Regions from separate parts of the Burkholderia sp. Bp9016 genome, predicted to be linked through region 1. Evidence: riboswitches for the same ligand, from Rfam matches in the RefSeq annotation. Region 1 holds a riboswitch; each other region holds the start of a gene.
The links. Region 1 has a riboswitch for cobalamin ahead of cobA (uroporphyrinogen-III C-methyltransferase). Riboswitches for the same ligand answer to the same signal wherever they lie in the genome.
Positions count from the first base shown of each region.

Region 2: another riboswitch for cobalamin. It lies ahead of DIE13_RS25320 (TonB-dependent receptor domain-containing protein); the one in region 1 lies ahead of cobA (uroporphyrinogen-III C-methyltransferase).
Region 3: another riboswitch for cobalamin. It lies ahead of DIE13_RS23735 (CbtB domain-containing protein); the one in region 1 lies ahead of cobA (uroporphyrinogen-III C-methyltransferase).

Region 1 is NZ_QTPY01000002.1:62,324-67,952, reverse strand. It holds gene DIE13_RS02765 (M20 aminoacylase family protein) at 1-102, shown strand, start outside; gene DIE13_RS02760 (cobyrinate a,c-diamide synthase) at 182-1,486, opposite strand; gene cobO (cob(I)yrinic acid a,c-diamide adenosyltransferase) at 1,490-2,092, opposite strand; gene DIE13_RS02750 (cobalamin biosynthesis protein) at 2,127-2,501, opposite strand; gene cobA (uroporphyrinogen-III C-methyltransferase) at 2,501-3,313, opposite strand; cobalamin riboswitch at 3,423-3,659, opposite strand; cobalamin riboswitch at 3,786-4,051, shown strand; gene cobW (cobalamin biosynthesis protein CobW) at 4,384-5,481, shown strand; gene cobN (cobaltochelatase subunit CobN) at 5,488-5,629, shown strand, end outside.
Region 2 is NZ_QTPY01000023.1:83,424-89,052, forward strand. It holds gene DIE13_RS25305 (Dabb family protein) at 1-56, opposite strand, end outside; gene DIE13_RS25310 (hypothetical protein) at 46-390, opposite strand; gene DIE13_RS25315 (AraC family transcriptional regulator) at 560-1,603, shown strand; cobalamin riboswitch at 1,714-1,908, shown strand; gene DIE13_RS25320 (TonB-dependent receptor domain-containing protein) at 2,211-4,139, shown strand; gene DIE13_RS25325 (LysE family translocator) at 4,237-4,875, opposite strand; gene DIE13_RS25330 (Lrp/AsnC family transcriptional regulator) at 4,990-5,451, shown strand; gene DIE13_RS25335 (VOC family protein) at 5,514-5,629, shown strand, end outside.
Region 3 is NZ_QTPY01000020.1:128,705-134,333, reverse strand. It holds gene DIE13_RS23745 (inorganic phosphate transporter) at 63-1,655, opposite strand; gene DIE13_RS23740 (histidine phosphatase family protein) at 1,808-2,419, opposite strand; cobalamin riboswitch at 2,472-2,614, shown strand; gene DIE13_RS23735 (CbtB domain-containing protein) at 2,648-2,857, shown strand; gene DIE13_RS23730 (CbtA family protein) at 2,871-3,593, shown strand; gene DIE13_RS23725 (LysR family transcriptional regulator) at 3,616-4,524, opposite strand; gene metE (5-methyltetrahydropteroyltriglutamate--homocysteine S-methyltransferase) at 4,653-5,629, shown strand, end outside.

The sequences.
Region 1 (5,629 bases):
GGCGGCTGCATGGTGCACAACCCCGGCTACGACTTCAACGACGCGGCACTGCCGACCGGTGCGTCGTACTGGGTCAGGCTGGCCGAGACGTTCCTGGTGTGACGGATGGCGCGTGAGGTCCGGGGCCGTGCATGCGTGCGCTGGTCCCGGCTGCCCGAGACCAATTGGGACATCGGCCAGGCTAGAACGCGTCCCCGCCGAACAACGCCGCCGCCGCATCCGGATTCGACGGCCAGTACATGTGCATGTACGTCGCGACGATCGCGCCCGCGCGATAAACGGCTTCGCCGCTGCCAGCCTCGCCATCGGGCCGGGCGGCGGTCGCGACCGGCACCAGCGGCGTATCCAGCCGAGAATAATGAAACGTATGACCGCGCATCGGCCCGGTGCACGTATCGAGTCGCTGCATGCCGAGCGCCGCGAACCGGCGCTGCATTGTCGCTTGGCCTGACAGCAGTCCGAGCATCGGCGTCGTGACGCCCTCCACGTCGGTCAGCGATTCGCACAGATACACCATCCCGCCGCATTCCGCGACGATCGGCCGACCGGCCGCCGCGTGCATGCGAATCGTCCGCGCGGTCACGGCATTCGCCGCCAGCGTCGCCGCATGCAGCTCCGGATAGCCGCCCGGCAGGAACAGCGCATCGCAATCGTCGGGCACGGGTTCGTCGGCAAGCGGCGAAAAGAACCGCAACTGCGCGCCGAGCGTATCGAGCAGCGCGAGATTGGCCGGATAGATGAACGAGAACGCCGCATCGCGGGCGATCGCGATTCGCTTGCCGGCGAGCGCGCGCGGCAGCAGAGCGACAACGTCCGGTTCCGCGAACGTGACGGCAGGCGGCAACTCGACAAGCGCGGTGTGCGCGAGCACGTCGGCCGCGCGATCGAGCCGTGCGTCGAGATCGTCGATATCGGCCGGCTGGTGCAGCCCGAGATGCCGCTCCGGCAGCGCGATGCCCGCATCGGCCGGCACGTGCCCGAGCCAGCGCAAGTCGTCGGGCAGCGCCTGCCGCAGCAGTTCCGCGTGGCGCGGCGACCCGACACGGTTCGCCAGCACGCCGTAAAACGGCACCCCGGGCCGGAACCGCGCGAGCCCGAACGCGATCGCCGCGAAGGTTTGCGCCATCGCCTTCGCGGAAATCACCGCGACGACCGGCACGCCGAACGTCGTCGCGAGATCGGCACTGCTCGGCGTGCCGTCGAACAGCCCCATCACGCCTTCGATCAGGATCAGGTCGGCGTCGCGCGCGGCCTCGGCGAGCAGCGCGCGGCATCCGGCTTCACCGACCATTCCGAGGTCCAGCGCATGCACGGGCGCGCCGCTCGCGCGCTCGAGCAGCATCGGATCGAGAAAATCGGGCCCGGTCTTGAACACGCGCACGCGCCGGCCGAGCCGCCGGTGCAGCCGCGCGAGGCCGGCCGTCACCGATGTCTTGCCCTGTCCGGACGCGGGTGCGCTGACGAACAGCGCGGGGCAGGCCGGCATCGGTCAGAACTCCACGCCGCGCTGTGCCTTTACGCCTTGCTCCTTGTACGGATGCTTGACGAGCCGCATTTCGGTGACGAGGTCGGCCGCGTCGATCAGCGCATCGGGCGCATGCCGCCCGGTGACGACGACATGCACCGCATCCGGTCGCGCGGCGAGCGTCGCGAGCACTTCGTCGAGCGGCAGGTATTCGTACTTCAGCACGGTGTTCAGCTCGTCGAGGATCACCATCCGGTATTCGCCGCTTTCGATCATCCGGCGCGCCTCGTCCCAACCCTTGCGGGCGGTCGCGATGTCGGCGTCGCGGTTCTGCGTGTTCCATGTATAGCCGTCGCCCATCGTCACGAAGTCGCACTCCGCGACCGCGCCGAGGAAATCGCGCTCGGACGTGTGCAGCGCGCCCTTGATGAACTGCACGACACCGAGTCGCATGCCGTGGCCGAGCACGCGCACGGCCATGCCGAACGCGGCCGTGCTCTTGCCCTTGCCGTTGCCGGTGTTGACGATCAGCAGGCCCTTCTCGTGCGTGGCGGCGGCCTGCTTCTTTTCATGGCCGGCGCGGCGGCGTTCGGTCATCCGTTGATGGGATTCGGCATCGGTCTTCATCGGGAGTCGTCCTGTCGAAAGCGAAACAAAGGGTTCAGAGCGGGCCGGCGAGTGCAACCGTCACGCCGCCCAGGATGGATTTGGGGCCGAGCAGCCGGCCATGCGGCGCCGCGAGCTGCGCACAGGGTTCGGCCACGCCGGCGACGCCGAAACGCGCAAGCGCGGCCGCCGACGGCACACTCGGCGCCGGTTCGGGACAATGCGCGAGCTGCGCCGCGTCGAATGCGACGAGCGGCCAGCCGCGCCGCGCGCACAGCGTGCGCAGCGCACGCGCGCGGGCCTTGTCGGCGAGCGTCGCGACGACGGCCGGCTCGACGGCCGGGTAACGCGCGAGCGCTGCGCGGATCGCGGCATCGAGTTGTGCGGCCGTCACGCCCGCGCGGAAACCGACGCCGAGCGCGACGCGCATCACGCGCCGCTACCGCCGAGCGCCGCGCGCACCGCCGGGTCGTCGGCAAGCGCCGCGACCCGGCCGATCACGACGATCGCCGGCGAGCCGATACCGGTCGCGCCGACGCGTTCGACCACCGTATCGAGCGTCGCGAGCACGTGCCGCTGCCCGTCACGCGTCGCGTTCTCGATCGCCGCGCACGGCGTGTCGCCGGCCAGCCCGCCGTCGCGCAGCGCGGCCGCGATCGCGTCGAGCCGGCGAATGCCCATGTAGATCACGATCGTCATGCGCGTGGCGGCCAGCGCGCGCCAGTCGGGTTCGTCGGCGCCCGCACCGTGGCCCGTGACGAAGATCACGCCCTGCGCGTCGCCGCGATGCGTGACGGGAATGCCGAGCGCGGCCGGCGCGGCGATGCCGGCCGTGATGCCGTTGACGACTTCGACCGGGAACCCGGCCGCACCGAGTGCGAGCAATTCCTCGCCGCCGCGGCCGAACACGAACGGATCGCCGCCCTTGAGCCGCGCGACGCTGCGGCCCGCGCGCAGGTGCGCGAGCATCGCGGCGACGATCGCGTCCTGCGGCGTCGACGCATGGCCACCGCGCTTGCCGACATGCTCGATGCGCGCGTCGGCGCGCGCGTGGCACAGCACGTCGGGGTTCACGAGATCGTCGACGAGCAGCACGTCGGCCGCGGCGATCGCGCGCACGGCCTTCAGCGTCAGCAGATCGGCATCGCCCGGGCCGGCGCCGACGAGCCATGCGCGGCTCATCGCGGGCGGCACGGCGCGCACCGTGTCGAAGCAGTGGAAAGGGGAAAGCGGGCGGCACATCGGCTGCCGACGGACAGGCAAGACATGATCGATCGAGCGAAGCCCGCGCGAGCGCGGGCGGAATACGCACCCCATCCGTCCCCCGCGGACCGGGCGTTCGGCGAGCATCGGGCTCGCCCCTTGCGTCGGCCGGTATCCGGGCTGGCCGCTTGCCAGGCCGCAGCCTTCCCGCCCGCTGAAGGGCAGTGGCATCGCGGGCGGCCTGGGCGCGCGCGCGGCAAGCGCGGCGCGCGGGCGGCGTACCGTTGCGGGGACAGCACAGGCCGGGCGGACATTCGCCTCCTGTTTCCCGTTTGACTGCATGCGCGCAAATGCGCGTGCGAGCACCGAACGCGGCGCATACGATAGCACAGCGACCGATTCGCGCGAACCCGTCACGCGGGCGCCGGATGCGGCTTCCCGCACGGTGCCGCGGCCGTGCCGAACATCCCGCGGTAGCCCGTTTCGCCTTGACGCTCCCCGCACCGCCGCCTACACTCGCACGCGTTTTGGTGCTCGCGCGCGCTCCTCCGGCGCGCGCAGTTAAACGGGAAACAGGGAGCGTGACTGCGCCGCAGTCGAGCCAACCTGTGCTGCCCCCGCAACGGTAAGCGAACGCGTCGCGCCCAGCGCGATGCAGCGCCGCTTCGCCGCATGCCAGCCGCATGCGGACGACCGCCACTGGATGCCGCGTGCATCCGGGAAGGCGAAGCGGCGTGTTCGTCAGCCCGGATACCGGCCGAAACGTTGGGGTTCAGCGCCGCGGGGAGGCGGCGCATCGTCCACGGCCGCAGCACGCCCGACGCCCGAGCGTTTCCCGCTTTCTTCGCCGATTGGCCCGCCGCGCCTGCGCGCCCGGGCCGGCGCGACGAACGGCAGGCAGCGCGGGAGCAGGGCCCACGACGGCCGTGTTGGCATTCACCATGTCGACCGTTCGCAAGGAAGCGTCATGTCCGATTCGTCGTTCCGTCCGTTCCGCGGCCGTCCGTCCGGACTGCGCCACGACCTTCCCGCGATCCGCCAGCTGACATGCCGCGCCGCATCCGACGCGACGATCCCGGCCTGATTCCATTCTCGACACAGGATCTACCATGTCCCTACGCAAGCTTCCCGTCACGATCGTCACGGGCTTTCTCGGCAGCGGCAAGACCACGCTGATGCGCCACATCCTGCAGCACGCCGAAGGCCGCCGCATCGCGGTGATCGTCAACGAGTTCGGCGAGCTCGGCATCGACGGCGAAATCCTCAAGGGCTGTGGCATCGGCTGCGAGGACGCAGACGGCGCGGACGGCGCTCAGGGCGAGGCGGCGGGCCAGTTGTACGAACTCGCGAACGGCTGCCTGTGCTGCACCGTGCAGGAAGAGTTCTATCCGGTGATGGAGGCGCTCGTCGAGCGCCGCGCCGACATCGACCACGTGCTGATCGAGACCTCGGGCCTCGCGTTGCCGAAGCCGCTCGTGCAGGCGTTCAACTGGCCGACGATCCGCAACAGCTTCACGGTCGACGCGGTCGTGACCGTCGTCGACGGGCCGGCCGCCGCGAGCGGCCAGTTCGCGGCAAACCCGCAGGCCGTCGACGCGCAGCGTCGCGCCGATCCGAATCTCGACCACGAATCGCCGCTGCACGAACTGTTCGCCGACCAGCTGTCGTCGGCCGATCTCGTGATCGTGAACAAGGCCGACCTCGTCGGCGACGCGCAGTTCGCGGAAGTCGAAGCCGCGATCCGCGAAGACATCCCGCCGCAGGTGAAGATCGTGCGCGCGACGCGCGGCGAACTGGATCTCGCGATGCTGCTCGGGCTCGAATCCGCGTCGGAGGCAACCATCCATCTGCGTCACGACCATCACGGCTCGGCCGACGACGGCGACCACGACCACCATCACGACGATTTCGATTCGGTCGTCGTGTCGGGCGATGCGGGTTCGCGCGAAGCGACGATCGCCGCGCTGCAACGTGTCGTCGAGACGCACACGATCTACCGCGCGAAAGGCTTCGCGGCGCTGCCCGGTGCGCCGATGCGGCTCGTGATCCAGGGCGTCGGCCGTCGTTTCGACAGCTATTTCGATCGTCGCTGGCAGGACGGCGAAACGCGCGCGAGCCGCTTCGTGCTGATCGGCGAGGATCTCGACGCGGCCGCGCTGCAACGCGCGTTCGACGCCGCGTGCGCGGCCCGGACGCAACAGGCGTAACGCACGATGCATCTGCTGCGCACCACGCCGGGCGGCTTCGTCGACGATACGCAGGGTGTCGTCCGGATCGACCAGCAGCCGGCCGACATCGTGATCCTGAGTTCGGCCGACACGACGCTGTCGCTGCTGGCGAGCGTCGTGCCGACGA
Region 2 (5,629 bases), on a different contig from region 1:
GTTGCGCCGGTGTCGGCAGTGGCGGAAACGAATACCTGCGCCGTGTCATGCCGCATGGTCGACCTCCGTCAGGGCCGGCAGCGGCGCGTCGGCGTCCGTCATCACGTGGCGGCGGCGCGCGTCGCACAGCGCATCGACGGCGATCCAGAACGCAACCACGTCGGCATCGGTCAGGGCGCGCATCCGGTAGTACGCGGACGCATCGGCAACCTGCCATGTCAGCCACAGCGTGCTCGACTGCCCCGGCACCGCGACGGGCGGCGACACCCAGCGGCCGGCCGCCGTCAGTCCGCGCGCCGCGTGGCCCGGTAAATAGCGGTCGCGCAGCAGTGCAAGCACGTCGGGAATGCGCTCGGGCGCGAGCGTGATTTCGTCTACGATCTGGATCATTCGCGTGTCGTCTCGGGTGGTTCGTGGCGGAATGCGATGCCGGCCGCCTACGCCGTTCCGGCGAGGCCGGAAGCGGCCGGCGTGGATAGCATTCTTGCGTGGCGACGGTCGGCGAGCCCCTATCGGTCCGCTCACCGGCCCCTGTCGCAACGCTCAGATCGGGAGGCAAATGAAACAGCGCGCATTGCCGGCACGCGGCCGCGTGCTGCCGGGCCTCGGCGCACGCCTGCTCGACGAACTGATGCGCAGCGGCGCGCCGTCGGCGCAACCGCACACATTGCCCGCCGTCGCGGTTGCCGCCGCGACGCCCGGCGGCTTTGTCGCGCTATACCGAGACGCGATCGAACGGCTCGAAGCGCAGGTCGCGCGCGGCAACGGTCATCCGCCGATGCGCAAGCAGGAAGTCGACCTGATGTGTCGTTGCCTGCTCAGCTGTGCAACGCTCGCCGATGCGATCCGCTGCGCGGCCGAGTTCTGCGAGATGCTGACACCGCGTGCCGGCATGCTGTCGCTCGCGGTGCGCGACGGCCGCGCGACGTTCCGGATGGATTCGCTGCGTCGCACCCGCAGCCCGGCCGCGTGTCTCGTCGACCTGACCGGCCTGTTCTGCTATCTGCAACTGTTCGGCTGGCTCATCGGGCAGCCGCTGCGGCCTGACGAAGTGTGGCTCGGCCATCCGCGCCGCGACGACGCGATGCCGCTGCTCGGGCTGTTCAATGCACCGGTCGACGTCGGCCGCAAAACCTACGGCTTCGCGTTCGACGCAGCGCGGCTCGATGCGCGTGTGATCCGGCAGCCGGGCGACCTCGACGCATTTCTTGTCGACTTTCCGTTTCGTCTGATCGATGCGGCACCTGCCGTCGTGTCATGGGCGCAGCAGGTACGCGGCTTTCTCGACGCGGCGCTCGCGCGCGAGCAGACGGTGCCGGCGCTCGCGGAGCTGGCGACGTGGCTCGGCGTCAGCTCCGCCACGCTACGGCGGCGGCTGGCGGCCGAAGGCAGCGGCTATCACGTGTTGCGCGAGCAATGCCTAGCCGATGTCGCGCGGCGCTGCCTGCGCGAGTCGGACTGGCCGATCGCGCGGATTGCCGCGCATCTCGGCTTCGGTGGCGAGGAAGCGTTCCGGCGCGCGTTCGTGCGGTGGACGGGTGTGGCGCCGAGCCGGTTCCGGCGCATTTGCGTCGCCGCCGACATGCCGTTTCACCAGACGTGAAGCCCGATTCGCGCGCTCCGGGAGAAAGGATTTTGAAAGAACAAGGCAGAGAGTGACGTTTTTTCGCATCCTCCTTCGCACCGGCAATTGACGCGCCGGAGCGCGCGCCATTACGCTTGCGCGCTGATGGTTCCCAGAGACGGGATCAAAAGGGAACGCAGGAGAGGCCGCGCCTCGAATCTGCGGCTGCCCCCGCAACTGTAAGCGGCGAATCCGCGCCACCGCATGCCACTGGGTAAACCGGGAAGGCCGGCGCGAATGACGACCCGCGAGCCAGGAGACCTGCCATCGACCCGAGGTCCAAGCAGCCGCACCGGGCGGGGTGTCCCGATGCGCCACGCGCCGCCTTTGGCGGTCGCTCGTTGCATGGACGGCCCGACCTCAGGACCCATCCGATGTCCCATCTTCCCGAATCCGCTTCCATGCCGGAAGCGTCGCGCCGACATGCCACCGGCATGCGCGGCGTGTCCGCGCACGTCTGCCGCGTCGTCCTGCGCGACGACCGGCCACGCTGTCCGGTCTCGCGATAAACCCACAAGATCGAACGCGGTACTCGCCGCGCCCCGCTTACGCTCGCTGTACGCAACACCATCACGCTCGCTGCCTTATGAACCTTCGCCACCTCCTTGCCACGTCCGCCGCCACGGCGCTGCTCTCCCCGATCGCCCACGCCGCCGGCGACACGGCGACCCCGCAGCCGCCGCAGACCACGGACGGCGCCGACCTGCCGTCGATCAGCGTGACCGACACGCGCCATCTGCCCGAGTCGTTCGACCAGCGTTATGCATCGACGCAGGTGCTCACGCGCACCGACCTCGACCGGCTGTCGCCGAGCGATCCGAGCATCACGCAGGCGCTCGCGACACTGCCGGGCGTCACCGTCTCGCAGAACGGCGGCCCGGGCTCGTCCGCGTCGGTCAGCATCCGCGGCTCGTCGGCCAGCCAGGTCGCAGTGTTCATCGACGGCATCCGGATCGGCTCGCCGACCACCGGCATCGCGCCGTGGGCGGACCTGCCGACCGAGGCATTCGAGCGCGTCGAAGTGATTTCGGGGCCGGCCGCCGCGTCGTTCGGCGCGAACGCGATGGGTGGCGTCGTGCAACTGTTCACGCGCCGCGCGGCCAACCAGCCGAACCAGACCACCGTGTCGTTCGGCGGTGGCTCGAACAAGACGTTCGACACGCAGCTGCGCACGTCGGGCACCGTGCCGTCGACCGGCCCGCTCGCGGCACTGGGCGGCCTCACGTATTCGCTCGGGCTGCACGACTACAACACGGCCGGCATCGACGCGACGCGGCCCGTGTTGCCGTACCACGAGGACGGCCGCAATCCGTATCACGCGCAGGACCTCGATGCGCGCCTCGGCTACGCGCGCGACAACTGGTCGATCTCGACGTTTGCGCTGTATCACCGCTCCGACCTGTCCTATGACAACGCCGGCTATGCGAACCGCCAGCTCGATCATCAGCTGACGACCGGCATCGCATTCCATCTCGACATCACGCCCGATACGCAATTCGACCAGTCGTTCGCTTATGCGAACGACCGCCAGTTCCTGTACGCGAGCGCCCCGACCATCCCGACCGACCAGATCAACTCGCAGCGCATCACTTCGTCGACGTCGCTGACCCGTCAGGAGCACGGGTTCCAGCTGTTCGGCCTGCCGCTGTCGGGCGAGACGAAGCTCGCCTACGACTTCACGCGCGAACAGGCGTTCCTGCCGATCGATATTCCGGACGGCGTACCGACGCGCAACGACTCCGCGTTCTCGCTGCATCAGTCGGCAACGCTCGGCAACGTGACGATGTTCGTCGCGGGCCGTCATGAAATCATCGCCGGCCAGTCGGTAAACACCGGCAACGCGGCCCTGTCGTGGGCGATCACACCGGTGTACACGGCGCGGGTGTCGTACGGCAACGCGTTCCGCCTGCCGGCCTTCAACGACCTGTACTACCCCGGCTACGGCAATCCGGACCTGAGCCCGGAGCGCAGCGATTCGATCGAGGCCGCGCTCGACGCGAACACGTCGTACGGCACGTTCACCGCCGCGATCTACGACACGCGGGTGCACAACCTGATCGCGTACAACCCCGCGACGTTCTCGCCGATGAACATCGGCCGCTCGCATATCCGCGGCATTGACCTGTCGTACAAGGGGACGATTGGCCGCTACACGCCGGTCAGCATCGCGATCGGCCTGCTGGACCCGCAGGACGAGACCAACGACAGCTGGCTCAACCGCCGGCCGCGCCAGACGGTCAGCGTGAGCGTCGACCACACGTGGGACGAACTGCACCTGCACGCGCTGAGCACGGGCGCGTCGCTGAACTACGGCGGCACGACGTTCGACGACCCGGTGAACACGACCTACCTGCCGTCGTACCTGACGGTGAACCTGCGCGCGTCGTACAGGATCAACGCGCACCTGACGGTATCGGCGACGCTGTCGAACCTGTTCGACCGCCAGTACATGACCGCGTACGGCTACAACACGCTCGGCCGCACCGCGTTCGGCAAGGTCAGCTACACGTTCTGACGCCCGGCTGCCCACGCATCGGCGCCCGCGATCACGGACGCCGATGCGGAGCCGTTCAGATGGATCGAATGCGTTCGCAGCGAACCGCAGTCGACCTTCACGACCCCACGACGCCGCGCACGCCCGCAATCAACTGGATCGCGCCGAACCCCGCGATCACGACGGCCGACACACGCGACAGCCCGTGCATGAACGCGCCGGACATCTTCGTGCGTAACGCGGCGGTCGCACCGCTCAGACACAGCCACCACGCCGCCGACCCAGCGAACACGCCGGCGACCATCGGCGCGACGGACATCCGCATCGCGCCTTCCCGAGCCGCCGACAGCGGCCCAAGCGCCGCGAAAATCCCGATGAACGACACGATCGTCATCGGGTTCGACAACGTCAGGCCGAACGTCGTCAGGAAGTCGCGCAGCACGGTCGTACGCGGCCCGTCGCGCTGCACGGCCGCCACGGCCGGTGGCTGACGCGCGATGGACCACGCCAGCCACACGAGGAACGCGCCGCCGCCGATTTTCAGCGCGACGGTCAGCATCGGGAACGCCGTGGCGATGCCCGCGACACCCAGCGCGCCGAGCAGCCCGTAGATCGCATCCGCGCAGGCGGCCCCGATGCCGGTGGCGAACCCTGCGCGAAAGCCGCGGGTCAGGCTGCGCTGGATGCACAGCATGCCGATCGGGCCGACCGGCACCGCGATCGACAAGCCGATCACGACGGACTTGATGAACAGCATGGCCGACTCCTCGTGTCAGGCAAGGGGGATACCGGCATCGTAGGGAAAGTCCGATCGCCGCTGAAGCCGGTTTTTAAGGAAAAATGGCTGTTTTACCTTAAAAACTCCACCGCCATGGACGATCTGGACTGGAAGATACTTGCGCTGCTGCAGGCCAACGGCCGCATCAGCTACACGGAGCTGGCACGTCAGGTTCATCTGTCGGTGCCGGCGGTGACCGAACGCGTGAAGCGCCTCGAATCGATCGGGGTGATCGACGGCTACACGGCGCGGGTCAATCCGGCCGCGGCCGGCTACGCGGTGAGCGCGCTGATCGGCATCACGGTGCCGCAGCCGGCCAAGGCGAAATTCCTGACGCTGCTGGAGACGATTCCCGAAGTGGTCGAGTGCCATCACGTGACCGGCGCGGATTCCTACGTGATGCGGTTCGTGGCCACGGGCATGGCGCACCTCGAACAGCTGATCGAGCGCATCAACCTGTACGGCGAAACCCGCACGTCGATCGTGATGTCGACGCCGCTGCCGGCCCGCGGGCTCGCGCGCCCGGCTGCGGCGATCAAAGGGATTCGGGGGTGACAGGACACCCCGCGCTACGCGATGCTGTGCAATGCCCCCTTGCACGAACCGGACAACCTGCCATGTCAGTCATCGGACTCGATCATTACAACCTGCGCGCCGATCGGGCGACGCTCGATACGCTGCGCGATTTCTACGTGAACGTCGTGGGCCTCGAACCCGGCTATCGGCCACCGTT
Region 3 (5,629 bases), on a different contig from region 1:
GAACCGACTTCGAATCTTCCTCGGCGAGCGACCGGTCCCCCGGCCGCTCGCCGCTTCTCCGCTCAGGCGACCGAGCGGAACAACCAGTAAAGACCGGCCGCCAGCACAATCGATGCCGGCAACGTCAGTACCCATGCGAGCACGAGGCTGCGCACCGTGCTCCACTGCAGCCCGGAGCCGTTCGCCGCCATCGTGCCCGCGACACCCGATGACAGCACGTGCGTCGTCGAGACGGGCAACCCGTACGCGTCGGCCGCGCCGATCGTCAGCATTGCGACGAGCTCGGCCGATGCGCCCTGTCCGTACGTCAGATGCTGCTTGCCGATTTTTTCGCCGACGGTCACGACGATCCGCTTCCACCCGACCATCGTGCCGAGACCCAGTGCGATCGCGACCGCAACCTTCACCCAGGTCGGAATGAACTTGGTCGCGTGGTCGAGCTGCTTGCGGTAGTTGTCGATCGCGAGCTTGTCGTCGGCGGAAAATGCCGGTTGCCCCGACTTCTCGATCAGACGAATCGCTTCGGACACCAGATACATCGTGTTGCGCACGTTGTCGACGTCGCCCTGCGGCACGGCCGCCATCGAGCCCGACGAACCGACCGCGGTCGCCAGCGACGTGGACAGTTGCTGCACGCCCGGCAGCACGGCCGGCGTCATCTCGCGGCGCTGCACGAAGTGTTCGACGTCGGCGCGAGGATTCGCGGACGGTGCGACGCCGTTCGAGTATTTCGCGAACGTCGCGGCGGCCTGGTTCGCGACGGCGACGAACGTCTGCGATTCGGCCGGCGTGACGGCCTTGTTCAGTGCGTACGCGGTCGGCACCGTGCCGATCAGGATCAGCATGATGAGGCCCATGCCTTTCTGCCCGTCGTTCGACCCGTGCGCGAACGACACGCCGGTGCAGGTGAGGATCAGCAGGCAGCGAATCCAGAACGGCGGCGGCTGGTCCTTCGGCGGCTCCTTGTACAGATCCGGAACCCGAATGACGGCCTTCAGCACGAGCAACAGCAGCGACGCGCACAGGAAGCCGACGATCGGCGAGAACAGCAACGACTTGCCGACGCCGAGCGCCTGACCCCAGTCGACACCGCTCGTGCCGGACGGACCGTGCATCAGCTGGTTCATCAGCCCGACGCCGATGATCGAGCCGATCAGCGTATGCGAGCTCGACGACGGCAACCCGAAGTACCAGGTCGCGAGGTTCCACACGATTGCGGCGATCAGCAGTGCAAACACCATCGCGAAGCCCGAGCCGCTGCCGACCTGCAGGATCAGCTCGACCGGCAGCAACTGCAGGATGCCGAACGCGACGGCGCCGCTCGAAACCATCACGCCGAGGAAGTTCCACAGGCCGGACCAGATCACCGCGACGTTCGGCGTCAGCGAGTGGGTGTAGATCACGGTCGCGACGGCATTCGCCGTGTCGTGGAAGCCGTTGACGAACTCGAAGCCGAGCGCGATCAGCAGCGCGGCGCCGAGCATCAGATACGGGAACAACGATCCTTCGCGGACGGGCGACAGATCGGCAATCAGGTGGGTGGCGATATAGACGGCACCGATCGCGAGCACCAGCAGGAAGACGGCATAGCCGACCTGCCGGGTGCGTTCGGTGGAGCCGGGAGTATTGGCGGCGGACGAAGCAGGTTGATTCATGACGGCATCTCGTAAGGGAACCGCGTCCGATCCTAGCTTCGGCCACTCGTCAGTTTGATGACAGTCGGGAGGACGAATCGTTGTCTTACAGGTATGTAAGAAATGCGCGCATCGCCATTCATCACGTTGCCGCGTCGCGCCGGCCCGCATCGTCATCGGTATGGTCGGCAACGAACTTGCGTGTCGGTATCGCGCCCGTCGTCGTCGATGGTCAACGTCCAACCGTCCGGCGACCTGACGAATACCGTGCACGATAGCGGTGCGACGTCGATGCGCATCGCGGCCTGCGGTTCCATCCGCAACGCACACGCGATGGCTGTACGAACGATCGCCGCATGCGTGATCGCAACGACGTCGAGATCGCGCGGCAGACCGTCGAGCCAGGCGCGGACGCGCCATGCGACGTCTTCGAACGACTCACCGCCGTGCGGCGACGCAAGCGGCTCGCCGAGCCATGTGCCGAGTTCGTCCGGCAGGTCGCGCGCGAGATCGTGCAGTCGCTTGCCGCGCCAGCGGCCGTAGTCGACATCGCGAAGCGCATCGTCGAGTCGCGCGCGTAGCCCGAGCGCATCGGCGGTCTGTCGCGCGCAAAGCGCGGGACTGCTCAGCGCGACCGCGCGAGGGACGCCGGCGAACCGCTCGCGTACCGCGGCGGCGTCGGCCAGCCCGCGCGCGTCGAGCGGATCGTCGTCGGGAAACGTGCCGGTGCGCATCGCACGGGTCGATGCATGCGCGATCAGGCGCAGCAAGACAGGCTGGATCATGTCGGTAGTCGATTGTTCGAGGCGGCAGTGCGCGGCAGTGCCGATCATGCACCGGCCTTCAATACGCGAACGTTCGCGCGTACAATTCGCCCGATACGAAACGTGGAAGCCGGTGCAATTCCGGTGCGGTCGCGCCACTGTAACCGGGGATATTCGATCCCGGAAGCCAGACCTGCGTTCGTATTCCATCCAACATTTGCCGGGGCGCGATTCCCCTGAGGTGCATCCATGAGCGAAGCAATGCTGAAGCCGGCTGTCGTGCCGGCGCCCATCCCCGTCCGCGAACTGTTGCCGTGGGCCATCTTCGTCGGTCTGATCCTGCTGCTCGCGCTGTATTTCGTCGGCGCGGAACAGGGCGCGACGTCGATCGTGCCGGGCATGTACGTGCACGAGTTCGTGCACGACGGTCGCCACCTGCTTGGCTTTCCCTGCCACTGACGCGGAGTAGAAGATGGTCGGAAAGCTGCTCATGCGCGGGATGCTCGCAGGCATCGCCGCGGGTCTCCTCACGTTCGGTTTCGCGAAAATCGTCGGCGAACCGCAAGTCGATCAGGCAATCTCCTTCGAGGAAAAGTCCGATGCCGCCAAGGGCGAAGCGCCGGAGCCTGAACTGGTCAGCCGTCACACGCAGGCAGGCCTCGGCCTGCTGACGGGCGTCGTGACCTACGGCGCGGCGTTCGGCGGGCTGTTCTCGCTGGTCTTCGCGTTCGCATACGGACGAGGCAACCGCCTCCCGGCACGTCCGCTCGCCGCGTGGCTCGCGCTCGCGGCATTCGTCGCGCTCGTGATCGTGCCCAACATCAAGTACCCGGCCAATCCGCCATCGGTCGGCGACCCCGACACGATCGGCTATCGCACGGGCCTGTTCTTCCTGATGATCGCGATCTCGATCGCGACGATGGTGTTCTCGGTCAGCGTGCGTCGTCATCTGCTGGCGAAGCTCGGCCAGTGGAACGCGTCGATCGTGGCGGGCCTCGTGTTCATCGCGATCATCGCGGCCGTGCAGAACGGGCTGCCGTCGGTCAGCGAGTTACCGGCCGATTTTCCGGCAGCCGTGCTTTGGAAGTTCCGCGTGGCGGCGATCGGCATGCAGGTGATCATGTGGACGACGATCGGCCTGCTGTTCGGTGCGTGGGTCGAACGTGGCGAACGCATCGGCATGCGCGCCGCCTGACGCGCATTGCAACAGGGCGCGCCTAGCGCAGCATGCGCGGCGCGCTCCACGTCGATTCGCGCGCGAGCGCGACGAACGCGGCCAGATAGTCGATCGACGCGTCCGCTTCGCGGATGCCGAGGAAGATCTGCTTCGCGATTCCCTTCTTGCCCAGCTTGACCGGCACGACCGGCATCCGGTCCGCATATTCGTCGGCAAGCCATCTCGGCAGCGCGGCCACACCGCGCCCGCTCGCTATCATCTGCAGCATGATGTCGGTCGTCTCGATCGACTTGTGGCGCCGCGGCACGATGCCGGCCGGTGTCAGGAACTGGTTGTAGATGTCGAGCCGGTCCGTTTCGACCGGGTACGTGATCAGGATTTCGTCGCCGAGCTGCTCGGGCGTCACGTAGTCGGCATTGGCGAACCGGTGTGCGTCGGCGACCACCAGCACCTGCTCGTAATCGAACACGGGATCGAAGCGCAGCCCCGGCTTGTTCAACGGATCGGGCGTCACCAGCACGTCGATGTCATAGCCGAACAGCGCGCCGATGCCGCCGAACTGGAAGCGTTGCTTCACGTCGACGTCGACGTCCGGCCAGCGCGTCAGGTACGGCGACACGACCTTCAGCAGCCACTGATAGCACGGGTGGCATTCCATCCCGATGCGCAGCGTGCCGCGCTCGCCCTTCGCGTATTGCTTCATCCGCTCCTCGGCGAGCTCGAACTGCGGCAGCAGCCGGTTCGCCAGCTTCAGCAGATATTGCCCGCCCTGCGTGAGCCGCAGCCCGCGTCCTTCCCGATCCCAGATCGGCGTGCCGAGCTGCTGCTCGACCTTCCTGACGGTATGGCTGAGTGCCGATTGCGTGAGATGCAGCGCATTGGCCGCGGCCGTCAGCGAGCCCTGGCGCTCGACCTCACGGATCACGACGAGATGGAATCGTTCCAGCATGGATATCGCTCACTCAACTGATACATGAATGGATTTAATGGATGAATGAAATAATGCCATTTTATTTCATGGTTTGAAATCCCTATCATGGCTGCCGGATCCTCAATTTTTCTCTGTACGGCAACGTCATGGTTACGACACACAACCTCGGTTTTCCGCGCATCGGCGCAAAGCGCGAACTCAAGTTCGGTCTCGAACGCTACTGGAAGGGCGAATCGTCGCGCGACGAGCTGAAGTCGCTCGGTGCCGAGCTGCGCCACCGTCACTGGAACGACCAGCGCGATCTGGATCTGGCTCCGATCGGCGACTTCGCGTTCTACGACCAGGTGCTCGACATGAGCTTCACGCTCGGCAACCTGCCCAAACGCGTGCAGGGCTTCCAGGGCGACGCGCTCGACAACTATTTCCGCGTGGCGCGCGGCCGCTCGGCGCAATCGGCGGAAGAACATGCGGCGTGCTGCGGCGGCGTTTCGGCCGGCGAAATGACGAAGTGGTTCGACACGAACTATCACTACATCGTCCCGGAATTCCACGCGGACACGAATTTCTCGCTCGATCCGTCGCGCTTGCTCCAGCAACTGGCCGAAGCGCAGGCGCTGGGCGTCGCCGCGAAGCCGGTGATCCTTGGGCCCGTCACGTACCTGTGGCTCGGCAAGTCGAAGGACGATTCGGATCGTCTTGCACTGCTGCCGAAGCTGCTGCCGGTGTACGGCGCGCTGCTCGACACGCTGACCGCGCAGGGCGTCGAATGGGTGCAGATCGACGAACCGATCCTCGTCACCGAACTCGACGCCGAATGGCGCCAGGCATTCCGCACTGCTTACGCGGCGCTGGAAACGCGTCGCATCAAGCTGTTGCTCGCGACGTACTTCGGCCAGCTGCAGGACAACCTGACGCTCGCGGCGTCGTTGCCGGTCGACGGTTTGCACATCGACGCGATCAATGCCCGCGACGAAATCGACGCGCTGGTGCGTGAACTGCCGGCCGAGCGCGTGCTGTCGGTGGGCGCGATCAACGGCCGCAACATCTGGAAGACGGACCTGGGCGCAGCGCTCGACTGGCTCGAGCCGCTCGCCAAGCAACTGGGCGAGCGCCTGTGGCTCGC